DNA from 3 places in the Micrococcoides hystricis genome. Region 2 is predicted to be linked to each of the others. Evidence: riboswitches for the same ligand, from Rfam matches in the RefSeq annotation. Region 2 holds a riboswitch; each other region holds the start of a gene.
What was found. A riboswitch is a leader RNA that binds a small molecule or an ion and turns the genes downstream of it on or off. The one in region 2 is predicted to bind S-adenosylmethionine.

Region 1 (4,096 bases), on a different contig from region 2:
CGGCCGCGCCCTCGACCCGATCCGGGTAGGTGGCCGCCCACTCGAGAGCGCGAGCGCCCCCGAGTGAGCCCCCAATGACAGCCTTGAACGATTTGATCCCCAGCAGATCCGCCATGGCGGCCTCCGCACGCACCGAATCCCGGATCGTCACGAACGGGAATCGGGAGCCGTACGGCAGCCCGTATTCATCCAGCGATGCCGGGCCGGTGGAGCCGTAGCAGCCGCCTAGGATGTTCGGCGCGACGACAAACCAGTGGTTAGTGTCGATGGGCTTGCCCGGGCCGACGAGCTGTTCCCACCAACCCGGTGCCGGGTTCTCAGGAGACGCGGTGACGTGGGTGTCCCCGGTGAGGGCATGGACAATCAGCACGGCGTTGGTACCGGCTTCGTTCAAGGTGCCCCACGTCTCGAACGCAATTTCTACGTTCTTCAGACGGGCACCGGTTTCGAAGTCAAAGGTACCGATCCGGGCCTTCTTTTGCGGACCGTCTTGGTAGATCATCCGGGTATCTTCAACCGACAGAGTCATGGGGTGGCCTTAGCTTTCTTCCCTCGGCGTTCTCAGCTGCCGTGTGGATGGGGTTAGGCGCCGTCCGCCGCAGCGGCGAAGCCCAGCTCCAAGTCAGCAATGATGTCATCAATGTGTTCTAGCCCGACCGACAGGCGCACCAGCGACGGGTTGACCCCGGCGGCGAGCTGTTCGGGATCAGTGAGCTGAGAGTGCGTGGTGGAAGCCGGGTGAATGACCAGCGAACGGACATCCCCAACATTGGCCACATTGGAGTGCAGCTTCAACGCATCCACGAAGCGGATACCGGCTTCACGGCCGCCATCGAGCTCGAAGGAAATGATGGAGCCGACGCCCTTTGGTAGCAGTTGCTTACCGCGTTCGTACCACGGCGAGGATGGCAGGCCGGCGAAGGCGATGTTGTTCGCGTCTTCGCGCTCATCCAACCAGGCCGCAACCTTGGCGGCGTTCTCCACGTGGCGTTCCATCCGCAGGGACAGCGTTTCCAGACCCAGGTTGATTTCGAAAGCGTTGTGCGGGGAGATGGACGGGCCCAAGTCACGCAGCAGCTGGACCCGTGCCTTCAAGATGTAGGACAGGTTGGCTCCGAAGGCGGATCCAACGCCGAGGTCGCGGGCGTAGACCAGACCGTTGTAGGACTCATCGGGCTCATTGAAGCCGGGGAAACGCTCCGGATACTGGGCGTAGTCGAAGTTACCGGAGTCGACGATCACACCGCCCATTGCGGTGGCGTGTCCGCCCAGGAACTTGGTGGCCGAGTGGGTGACGATGTCGGCACCGTGCTCGATGGGCCGGCCCAAGTAGGGGGTGGTCAACGTGTTGTCCACGATCAACGGCACACCGTAGTCGTGGGCTACCCCGGCAACCCCGGAGATGTCCAAGACATCCGAACGTGGGTTGGCGACGAATTCACCGAAGAAAGCCTTGGTGTTGTCCTGGATGGCTGAGCGCCACTCATCCAAGTTGTCCGGGTCCTGAATGAAGGTGGTTTCGATACCGATCTTCTTCAGGGTGTGCTTGAACAGGTTTTGGGTGCCACCGTACAGGGAGGCGGCGGCAACGATATGGTCGCCGGCACCGGCCACGTTCAGGATGGCCAGGGTGGTGGCGGACTGGCCGGAAGCCAGCAGCAACGCACCAACACCGCCTTCAAGCGCGGCGATCTTGTTCTCCACCGCATCGTTGGTGGGGTTGGTGATGCGGGTGTAAATCTGCCCCAATTCGGAGAGCGCGAAGCGGTTGGCGGCGACATCGGCCGAAGGGAAGACAAAAGCGTTGGACTGGTAGATCGGCAGGGTCCGGGCACCGTAGGTTGGGTCCGGGGCCATGCCAGCGTGAATCTGGAGGGTCTCAAACTTCTGTTCGGACATGTGTATTTTCTCCCTTTCGGAAAGCACCGCCCCAGTGTGTGGACCTGTGGGAGAAATCCCGGTGGCCCGCACCTGAACTCGGTATGGTTAGCGTTCTCAATAGCGCATTCCAAAGGGCCCCATCTATAAGGCCCGCGCTTGCAGGTTCTGACAACGGTGTAGCACTGTGTATTGAATCTGCCAGGTCTTCACCCGGGGCACCCCACCGCGAGCGTGAGGGTTGCCGACCAGCAAACCGGGGTTTGACGCTGGTACTCATGACCTTGGTTTCCATTCTCAGATAGAGCACTCCCCTTGTGCAAGTTGGCGCGGGTGAGAGACGCTAAAAACGTAATGTTAGGCTTACCTAAGCTGAAACGCGGTGTGATGAGTGACACCATAGGAACATGATGCGCTTGGATCACGTTTCGTACGCTTGTGGCCCTGACGGTCTCGATGCTACGGTTGCCCGAATTTCGGAAGCACTGGGGATCGACCGAGTCAAGGGCGGTATTCACCCCCGCTTTGGTACCCGTAACGCCATTTTCCCGATGGCGAAGACGCAGTACCTCGAAGTCGTCGAGGTGCTTGAGCACCCGGCAGCTCTGGAAGCTCCATTTGGTCAGGCCGTGCGCGCCCGCTCAGAAATGGGTGGCGGCTGGCTGGGATGGGCCGTCGCTGTGGACGATCTAGCCCCCTTTGAAGAACGCTTGGAGCGCAATGCCGTTCCGGGTAACCGAAAATTCCCCGATGGTCAGGAACTCACTTGGCGTCAGATCGGTATCCGCGGCCTCATCGCCGACCCGCAGGTGCCGTACATGCTGCAGTGGGACGATGGGATGGAAGAACTCCACCCGTCTCGCGCTTCCGAGCCACAGGCCGAGATCCGCAAGATTGTCATTGCCGGCTCCCGTCCGCGCGTCCGCGAGTGGCTGGGCCTGCATGACGATGAGAAGGTTGAAGACCTCGAGGTGGAGTACGTCAACCCATCCGGTCACCCGGGTCTGATGTCCGTGACCTTCAATACCCCGCTGGGTGAGATCACCCTCTAAACGATCCTGCAGAAACGCTGATATAGGCGGTTGCTGCGCGGAAGCCGCGAACGACCAAGGACGGTGGTTCGCGGCTTCCATCTTTAAGTGGTGTGTACGGCGGCCTTAGAAGGGCGGGGTCTCCAGTTGTTGTCTGATGTCTGCCCACGCCCGTGGGTCTAGTGGCTGCTGCGGATGGGTGAGAATTTTCTTGCCGGTGTTGAAGGTGAATTCTAGAACCCCGTCGCCTAACTCTGGTTTGGGTTCGACCTGCCACCAACGCGCCGTTTTGCCGCCGTGATGCTGTTTGCAGAGCAATGCCAGGCCGTAAAGTTCTGAGGTGTTACTCAGCACCCAATCGTGGACGTGGTCGACCTCGCAGTCGGTGCCGGGAACGTGGCAGCCGGGGAACCGACAATGTCGGTCACGGTAGAGCAATAAGTCTTTGACGCGTCTATTCGGGTGGCGGGCACGTTTGCCCAAGCCGATGGGGTAACCGGTAGCCGGGTGGGTGATGATTGCCTGCATCATGGCTGCCTGCGGTAACAGGGCGGCGCTGAGTTCGGGGCTGAGCTGTTGGCCGGTGCCGATGTTGGTTGCGCGGGCTCCGGATTCGTTGACGCCCGGTGGGTGCGAACCGCTCCGAGAAGCAGGCGCTCTCAGGTGGTATTGGCGGTTGCGTTGGGCTTGTTCCCATAGGTGCGGATCGTAGCTCTTCATGAATTCAAGCTGGCCGTCGGCGATCGTTCCGCCGGAGAGGATCCACGCTTCGAAAGAGTAGTTTAGGTAGACCATCACGTTGCGTCCGGATTGAGGACGGTCGTGTCCCCCGGCTTGCTGGCAGCTGCAAACATTGCTGTTTTGCGGCTTCAAGGTGGGACTTTGGGGGCCGGTGTCGAGGCCGGGCAGTAACGGCTGCGGAGACTGCACTTCAGCAACGCGAATGACTGAATCGGCTGTGTCCTTATGCGTTGGGGGCTCGTCATGGCCTGCGCTCGGGGTGTTCTGCTCAGCGGTATTCTGGACAGCTTCGAGGAGAAGATCGACTTCGAGTTGGCGGATCGTCCGGGTTTCGCCCTGTTGCCGACTGGCGGTTTTTGCTCGATGCCGTAGCCGTTGCACGAGTTGGTCAGCGTCGTCGGAGCTGATGAGTGCCTCGAGCTTACTCATCCCATCCCTCGCTGGTC
Region 2 (4,096 bases):
AGGCCAACAAGACCGAACGCTCCAATGGCGTGGAGTTGTTCGGCAGCGAAGATGGCAACCGCCAGTAGAACAACGGATAGGCTTGCGAAAAATCGTCCAACACGAGTTCGGCCTGCATTAGTCGACAATTGCCACGGAGCTTGGACAAGAGTCACAGTGACCAAAGCCAGCAAGTTCGCGCTCATCCCAATCCATACCGGATGGATCCCTAAGAAGAACTCGGTGGCGGAGAATCCGGCCGCAGCGTACCAGCCTAGACCGGCGCTAAAGCCAGTCAGGACCGCAGCTACTGCCGCGGTGCGCGTTGCAAGTGGCCAGAAGAAGACGGCAAGAACGGGCGCAAAGGTAGCGCCATTGCGTAGCGTCCAGGCCAGAATATTCCACCATGCAGACTGCTCCATGCGTGCCAGTCCGAAGAGGACCATCAACGCGGTCAAGCCAATCAGTGAGTACCGGGTGTAGCGCACCAAGTCGGCTTCAGAGGCACCCTTTTTGAGAGCACCGATCACATCACGTCCTAGGGATGAGGCGCCCGAGAACTGGCAAGGACCTGCCCAACCAAGCGCTGCAGCCCAGACCCCAACGAAGAACACTCCCACAGCCCATGGCGGCAGGGTCTCTTGCATAAAGTGAGCAATATTGACCAGAGGCAGTCCCTCGGCAGGGGAGAGGACGGCGGCCAGTGTTCCGATGACTACGCCTAGAAGGATGAGGGGGATGCCTACGGCAGCAGCTTGGTAGAGTCCCTTCTGACCGTCCTCAGCGGAACGGGCAGACATTGTTAGTTGGAATGCGGCCTGGGCCAGCGGAACATTGATGATGAAAGTCGCGAACCACGCGATGATCAGCTGAGTCCCAGCGTTGCCCAGAGTCAAGAGTTCAGCTTGTTCCTGAAGCAGCTCGGCTAACGGGTTGTTGCTGGCAGCAACGGCGATCGCCCAAATGCCGACAATCGTCATGAGTGCGAACATGATGACATTGGCGATTTGGTTGAAGGCCAGCGACCGCATCCCTCCGGAGGTGAGGAAAACCAGAAGCAGCAACGCCGTCACCGCAACGGATACACCTAGGTCGAGACCGGTAAAGGCATGCAAGGCGGAGGCGAAGGCGATGGTTGTTGCCACCGAATACATGGGGAAGGTGATCGCGGTGATTGCCCCGGAAGAGATTTGGGCGACTCGTCCGAAACGTTCCCCAATCATGCCTGTAACGGTGATTAGCGCTCGTTGCCGCATGGGTTTCACTAAGAAAATGGCAATCAGTAGGACTTGTACCGTCTCGGCGACTCCGTACCACACGGCGGAAACCCCGGTTCGATACGACAACTCCAAGATGGCAATGTAGCTGGAGCCGGAGAACAACCCGGTGATTGCGGCAGCGATCACCCAGGGTTTGAAGGTCCGTCCACCGACAAAGAACGAGCCGACCTTATTCGCGTTTCGTGTCGGGTTATTAATGATGCGGTTGCCAACAACTAATGCCAAGGTGTAAATGACGGCAAGGCCGATGGTCCATAGTCCAACGCTGGTCATGCTGAAACCTCCTCGGCCGCGAAGCTGATGCTCGTGTGAGGCAGCTGCGATGCTGTCGGTCCTTCAACCCGGGCCTCTAAATCAAGTCGTTCGTGGAGCCTGTATTCGGTAACCGATGCATCTGCTGAACTTGCGAAGTCCCACACGACATCAAGCTTGACGTTGGCATCGGCGAGGAGATTCAGGCCGGGGCAACGCCGGTGAACTTCTTGTGCAAAGTCCTTGAGCGCAGATTCAGGATAGGTGCCGGCTTCTACAGAAACGGCGATCTGCAGTGCTACCTGATCAAAGTATGTTTGAACTCCGGTGACACCGCGTTGGCCCCTATCGTCTTGGAGCGCCAAGGCGTAGGCGTGCTGCGAGCCAACGGTGATGCCCAGGTCTTGAGCAGTTCTGCTGACAATGACTTGGGTGCAACCCAAAACACTCGCTAGAACAGCCTCCATGGGGGATGGGCCGCTGTCTGATCCGCCAGCGACTGCGGGTTGATCGAGGCTGATTTGGTGCCCACGAATCGTCGAGGTTGAGGCGAGTGGGTGGGTTGAGGAAGTGGCAACACGAAGCTTTTTCACGGTGGTGGCCACTTGAGAGCGCGTCAATGACACAGTGGTTCCTTCCATCGGTCCTGGCGGGAGCACCTCCCCCGAAGTCTCGGGTGGTTGCTGCGGCGTCAGCGAGCCAGATCTCTCGGCCGCTCTAGATGGGCAATTACGTATTCAGTTGTTTTGAGTGCTGGGGTGAATCCTTAACCGGAGTTCACCCCAGCAACAAGGCGATGATTTTGTTATGGCTGGCGTTTGGAGGAAATGACCCCCGTGTTGAAGCCGGCGAGGTTCAGTCCGCCGTGGAAGCGAGCGTGCTCAATCTTTACGCAGCGGTCCATGACGACTTTCAATCCGTAGGATTCAGCCAGTTTGGCGGCTTCTTCACTCCAGATCCCGAGCTGCAACCAAACGGTTTTGGCGCCAACCTTGTGAGCTTCTTCCACAATGGCCGGGGTATCCTCCGCGCGACGGAAAATGTTCACCATGTCTGGAACCTCCGGCAGATCTGCCAGCGATGCGTAGACCTTGTGACCCAAGATTTTTGCACCCTTTTCAGCAAGGAGCGGGTTTACAAAGTAGATGGTGTAGTCAGTGGAGGACAGCAGGTAGGTGGCCACAAAATAGCTAGCGCGTGCCGGCTTGTCGGAGGCACCCACAATCGCGATGGACTTGGTGCTGCGCAGAATATTCAGTCGCTCCCGTGCGGTCGGGCCTGTCCACGTACGCTGTGATGTAGTTTCAGAACTCATTTATTGCACCCCTGCCGATACAGTGACCTGTTCCGTGGTCGCGCGGACTTGCTCGTATGCCGCAGTCAAGGCCTGATCTAGGTCCCAGATAATGTCGTCCAAATCTTCCAATCCAACGGAGATGCGCACCAAGTCGGGGGAGATTCCGCAGTCGACGAGCTGTTCATCTGTGAGTTGCTGGTGGGTAGTTGAACCTGGGTGCAGGATCAGGGTGCGGACGTCACCGATATTGGCGAGGTGTGAGGCTAGCTGCAGGTTTTCAATGAAGGCTGCACCCAATGCGCGTGAGTCCAAACCATCAGCTGCTGCCAATCCAAAGGAAAATACCGAACCAATGCCATCAGGCAACAGTTCCTTGCCGCGTGCGTAGTCTGGGTGGGAAGGCAGACCAGCGTAATTCACGTAAGCAATGCGATCGTCGTTCTCCAACCATTCGGCGACAGCCTGAGCGTTGACCACGTGGTTCTCCATGCGCTGCGGCAGCGTTTCGACACCAATGATCAGTTGTTGGGCGGATTGTGGGGAGAGCGAGGCTCCGATGTCACGCAGCTGTTCAGAGCGAAGCTTCGTCAGGAAACCGTATTCGCCGAAGTTGCCCCACCACGACAGTCCGCCGTAGGAAGCAACAGGCCCGGTCATGGATGGGAAGTTCCCGTTGCCCCAATCGAACTGACCGGATTCAACAACCACGCCACCCAAAGTGGTGCCGTGGCCGCCGATAAACTTGGTCGCCGAATGAATGATGATGTCCACTCCGTGTTCGAACGGGCGGATCAATGCCGGAGGCGTCAGCGTAGAATCCACCACCAATGGGATGCCAGCTTCCTTGGCCACCGCGGACAGGCCTTCAAGATCAGCGATCCGACCGGCAGGGTTAGCAACGATCTCGGTGTAAATCGCCTTAGTCTTTGGCGTCAGCGCTGCCTTGAAGTCAGCTGGATCTTGGGAGTTTACAAAGGTTGTTTCAACACCGAAGCGACGCAGCGTCACGTCCAGTTGGGTGATGGTGCCACCGTACAGGGATGCGGAAGCAACGATGTGGTCCCCGGCTTGGGCCAGTGCGGCGAAAGTGATGAACTCTGCAGCCATGCCGGAAGCCGTGGCTACTGCACCGATACCTCCCTCCAACGAGGCGATGCGTTCTTCAAAAGCAGCGACCGTTGGGTTACCAATGCGGGAGTAGATCGAACCGTACTTTTGCAAAGCAAAGAGGTTCGCCGCATCATCAGTGTCCTTGAACACGAATGAGGTGGTGTTGTAGACCGGCACG
Region 3 (4,096 bases), on a different contig from region 2:
CTCCAACCCCCTTGTTTGGTGCGTCGGCCGCCAATGTGGGCCAAAGCAACAATTTTGCCTCTGGCTATCCTCGTCCAACGCCGAGATCTCAAGGACCACCCACAGGGTGGAGCGGAAACGAGAGGAACGGCCTATCTTTTCCTTGGCGTAAAGGAGGTGCGGCACGTCCACTTGGTCTTGCCCTTCACCGCAGTTACGGTCACTGGGACCTTGCGGTTCGGGGTCGCCCTGCTGACGTAGTACTTGATGCTGGCCGTGCCTTTAGTCGAGGCGGTGGCTGTCTTACGGTTCTTGGATGTCTTGTAGTGGGCAACCGTCGTGATCTTCGCCTTCGACGCAACGCCAGAGACCCTCACATAAGTATTGGAGTATTGACGCGGCTTGCTGTTGGACATTGTTGCCTTGCACGTCTTGGTGGCAGCTTCGGCTGGAGCGGCGTCTGCAGCGACGGATCCGGAGGCTAAGGCAAGGATGGCCAAGCCAGCAGCGAGTGTGCGACGGAACGAAACGGAAGCGATCAAGGCTGCCCCTATGAAAGAACGTGTGCGATTGGAACTGCGCTATTGAGCCAAGGAACGGCGCTAGTTAGCGCGAGAGCGGAAGCTCTCGATGCTCGTATAGTACCTGAGATTCAGGGGCTCCACGGCCATTGGGTTTCGCACAGATTTGTCCCCTAAATTCAAGCATCGATTTCGGAAGAAAGACATCGGCGAACTGCGGCACGAACACGTCTGGCCGAACCTACAGGTGGCAATCTACGATGGTCAGCCATTCGTCTTCCGGAGCCTCGGAAATGAGGCGATTTACTTGCGGCGCCCATTGCTCCCAACTGACATCCTCAGGGTCGCTCGCCCAGCCGTCCGGCCGGTCCAACGAATGCCATTGCCCGTGCTGCACTACAGCGTAGATCTCCGCGGTCGTGTCACGGTTAATCGTGATCGCGCGCTTCCGGGCTCGATTGGTGGTTCTCGTGGAGGTTCGTTTCAACCCCGCGCGCTTGTCGAATATTCTTCGAAGCATCTGTGGCTTGGGCGTTTCGTGATCTTGCGGATCAGCATCTGGACGCAACGTGAAACCGCCGGCGAATCTGCCGCCGATTTCCCACCAATCCCATTCGTACTCGCCAACCCCTGTAGCATCGTTGTCGATGCCGAATGGGGCAAGCTGCTCTTCGACGTTCTCACCGAAGACGAGGACCTTGAGATGGGCCATGATTCTGCTCCTATCTTCTACCAGACCTTTGACCGCGGCAGGCTGTCTCATCAGGCAAGGCTATGCCAAGTTACGTTGCTAGGGTCAGGCATGAAGACGATTCTGTCTGTCTTCGCTACCATCGCATTCTTGGGTATGACCGCGTGCTCAGATTCTGGGAAGCCGCCGATCAAAGATGGTCCGGAAACCATGACGCGCTTGGCCGACCATTGTAGTTGGGCTGTGTGCGGGAGCCGTGAGTGCAAGAGCCTCGATCGAGGGCCTGACCGTCACCTTCGAAGAGGACTTCACAGACCCGGATGACCCCGTCGCCAAGACCAATGACTCAGCAAAGAAGTGTTTGCGCAAGGTCTCCGAAGGAAACGTAAGTCTCGGTGAGCTGGCCATGCAGGTTGTGGACCGCTCCTTGACCAAAACATCCGCGGCTGCGGAGCCCCACGCCATCATCCTTGAGGCGATCTATTCCCGGGCAACGATAGCCGCAGCGGCCGACAAACTCGGCCACGATCCCGCACGCAGTGCGTGGGAACTCGCCGATGAACTGAGCATCCATACGGGGGCTGGCACTGAGCTCATGCAGGCTGCGGGCTAGGCGTCTGTTGCCGGATCGGCAAACTTGGGGTAGCTTTGGTCGCAAGGTCAAGAGAACTAGCTGAACGACTTTGGACGAGGCTAGTCGGCAACCGCGTCACCCGACACGGTGCCTTCCAAAGAAGACCTGGGCCCAACCAATACCGGTTGCGGTCAAGCCGGGTCAGGCACTAGGTGCCGACCTCCTTTAGACAAGGAGTTTTGTCATGTCTGCAACACACTCGAGCAATCCCAAAGCTGCGCGTCCTTTTCCACCTCAAGATGGCCCTTGCGTCTTCAACAGGGCGCACAACCTCATCGGTTGCGAAAATTATGGGAGCGGCCACACCATGCACTGGATCAAAGCGAAGTTTGCCATGCAGCGCGGGTGGATCTGGCGTGACGGCATCGTCACCGAAGTCGACGGCCAGCTTGGCAGGGTTGCCTACCTGAATGAAACAGCGCAACCACGAATCTGGTACCACTTGCCATTGGAAGAGTTCATCCAAGTGGGGGACCCGATCCGACTTGCGGAGAGTCTAGGCGGTGTGCTTATGAACGGGGCGCGAATGATCAACATCGCAATCGCGGATGGTGCCGGAGAAATCCCAGAGCCAACCGATCCGGAGGAGCTGGCCAAGTGGAAGCACCAGGCGGCACCCGTGATTACCAATCTGGCGACCGGGCAGTCCATCTCACTCGGTGCTGGCGAGTATCTGCGAGATGAGAACATCACCCGCGACGAACAAAACTAACTTAATAGAACCCCACATAGGTGGTGGCGTCAGTGTTTACCGGCGTCACCACCTATGTGTATCTACGGTGATGTTGGCCACGGTCGCTCAGGTCCTCATCAGGAATGTCGGTGCCGGCGACTACAGTGATGGGAGCATTGTTCACCCGTTTATAGCCGTGAAGGATCTCATGAAGCGCGCCCACAACCAATCCCCGCTCAAGCGAAATCAAGACTCGCCGCGGACTGCCTTGATACTCGGGATCATTGGGTTGGTTCTTGCACTCGTTCCGGGAACGGCAAGCCTAACGGGGATTGCCCTTTGCGCACTTGCGTTGTGGCTGGCATTTGCCAAGAGTATTCCCGGCCAGCGGCGGGTCCGTGCTGCCAAAGTCGTTGCCAGTATCGGTCTTGCAATGGCGGTAATCATGCTTCCAGCGACGTTAGATGCTGTGTCGGAAGAAAACCGCGAAGCAGCACTCGAATACGCCCACGGCGCTGACCCTGACCAAATCGAAACCCCTGCCGCACCGACACCGTCTTCTAGCACGCAGGAACCGAGCCCGACAGCAAGTAAGACCGCGAAACCTTCGCCAACGGCAACGGAGTCGAGCGCGGCAGTTGAGAAGCCCAAGACTAAGAGCACCCGGAAAGCCAAGTCGAGCGAGAAGCCGGCAAAAGCTAAGGCCAAGGCGGGTACGGCCTTGAGTGCCGCACATCAACTCACGGTGAAGGGACGAGCTCCCAAAACAGGATACGACCGAGCAAACTTTGGTCAGCGGTGGGCTGACATCGACCGCAACGGTTGCGATCAGCGCAATGACATCTTGCGCCGAGATCTCCAGAATGTCGTCATCAAAGCCGGCACTCAGGGGTGCGTGGTCATGTCGGGATCTTTCCTTGAGCCTTTTGCCGGAACACAGCGCTCATTCCAACGTGGACCTTCGAGCAGCCAAGAGATCCACATCGATCACGTTGTGGCCCTGTCAGACGCATGGCAAAAGGGCGCTCAACAGTGGAGCCAAGATAAACGAACCCAGTTCGGAAACGACTTCCTGAATCTGCTCGCTGTCGATGGTCGTCTGAACCAGCAAAAAGGTGACTCAGATGCTGCATCCTGGCTGCCTCCAAATAAAGCGTACCGGTGCCCTTACGTGGCCCGTCAGGTCGCCGTGAAGCAGAAGTATGGCCTGTGGGTCACTGCGGCTGAGCAAGATGCCATGGTGCGGGTCCTCTCCAGCTGCCCGAATGAGAAGCTTCCAACTAGCGCTGCCATCCCGAGAGACACCGACGCACCCGTTTCGAAGAGTGCGCCAAGATCAACACCGAAACCAACACCAGCGACTAAGAAGCCACAACCCAAACCTAAAGCGGTTCAACCTGCTCCGAAACCACAGCCACTCGTGGGCACACCACAACAGGATGGCACCGACCCACGCTTCGGCACCTGCAAAGAAGCCAACGCCGCCGGGTATGGCCCCTATGTTCAAGGCCGAGATGTTGAATACTATTGGTATCGGGACCGAGACAAGGACGGTGTCGCCTGCGAGAGGTAAGGTTTGCGCAACACCCCTTATATTT

Region 1: another riboswitch for S-adenosylmethionine. It lies ahead of ACFFFR_RS06820 (O-acetylhomoserine aminocarboxypropyltransferase/cysteine synthase family protein); the one in region 2 lies ahead of ACFFFR_RS07145 (OsmC family protein).
Region 3: another riboswitch for S-adenosylmethionine. It lies ahead of ACFFFR_RS10200 (hypothetical protein); the one in region 2 lies ahead of ACFFFR_RS07145 (OsmC family protein).

The regions. Positions count from the first base shown of each region.
Region 1 covers NZ_JBHLUB010000028.1:113,051-117,146, reverse strand. Annotated here, with positions in the region: gene metX (homoserine O-acetyltransferase MetX) at 1-529, opposite strand, end outside; gene ACFFFR_RS06820 (O-acetylhomoserine aminocarboxypropyltransferase/cysteine synthase family protein) at 583-1,899, opposite strand; SAM riboswitch class IV at 2,029-2,162, opposite strand; gene ACFFFR_RS06815 (VOC family protein) at 2,286-2,930, shown strand; gene ACFFFR_RS06810 (HNH endonuclease signature motif containing protein) at 3,036-4,096, opposite strand, start outside.
Region 2 covers NZ_JBHLUB010000029.1:44,962-49,057, forward strand. Annotated here, with positions in the region: gene ACFFFR_RS07140 (sodium:solute symporter family protein) at 1-1,532, opposite strand, end outside; gene ACFFFR_RS07145 (OsmC family protein) at 1,529-2,137, opposite strand; SAM riboswitch class I at 2,146-2,239, opposite strand; gene ACFFFR_RS07150 (CoA-binding protein) at 2,317-2,826, opposite strand; gene ACFFFR_RS07155 (O-acetylhomoserine aminocarboxypropyltransferase/cysteine synthase family protein) at 2,827-4,096, opposite strand, start outside.
Region 3 covers NZ_JBHLUB010000031.1:225,709-229,804, forward strand. Annotated here, with positions in the region: gene ACFFFR_RS10185 (hypothetical protein) at 132-521, opposite strand; gene ACFFFR_RS10190 (hypothetical protein) at 742-1,212, opposite strand; gene ACFFFR_RS10195 (hypothetical protein) at 1,448-1,804, shown strand; SAM riboswitch class IV at 1,850-1,969, shown strand; gene ACFFFR_RS10200 (hypothetical protein) at 2,133-2,537, shown strand; gene ACFFFR_RS10205 (GmrSD restriction endonuclease domain-containing protein) at 2,968-4,071, shown strand.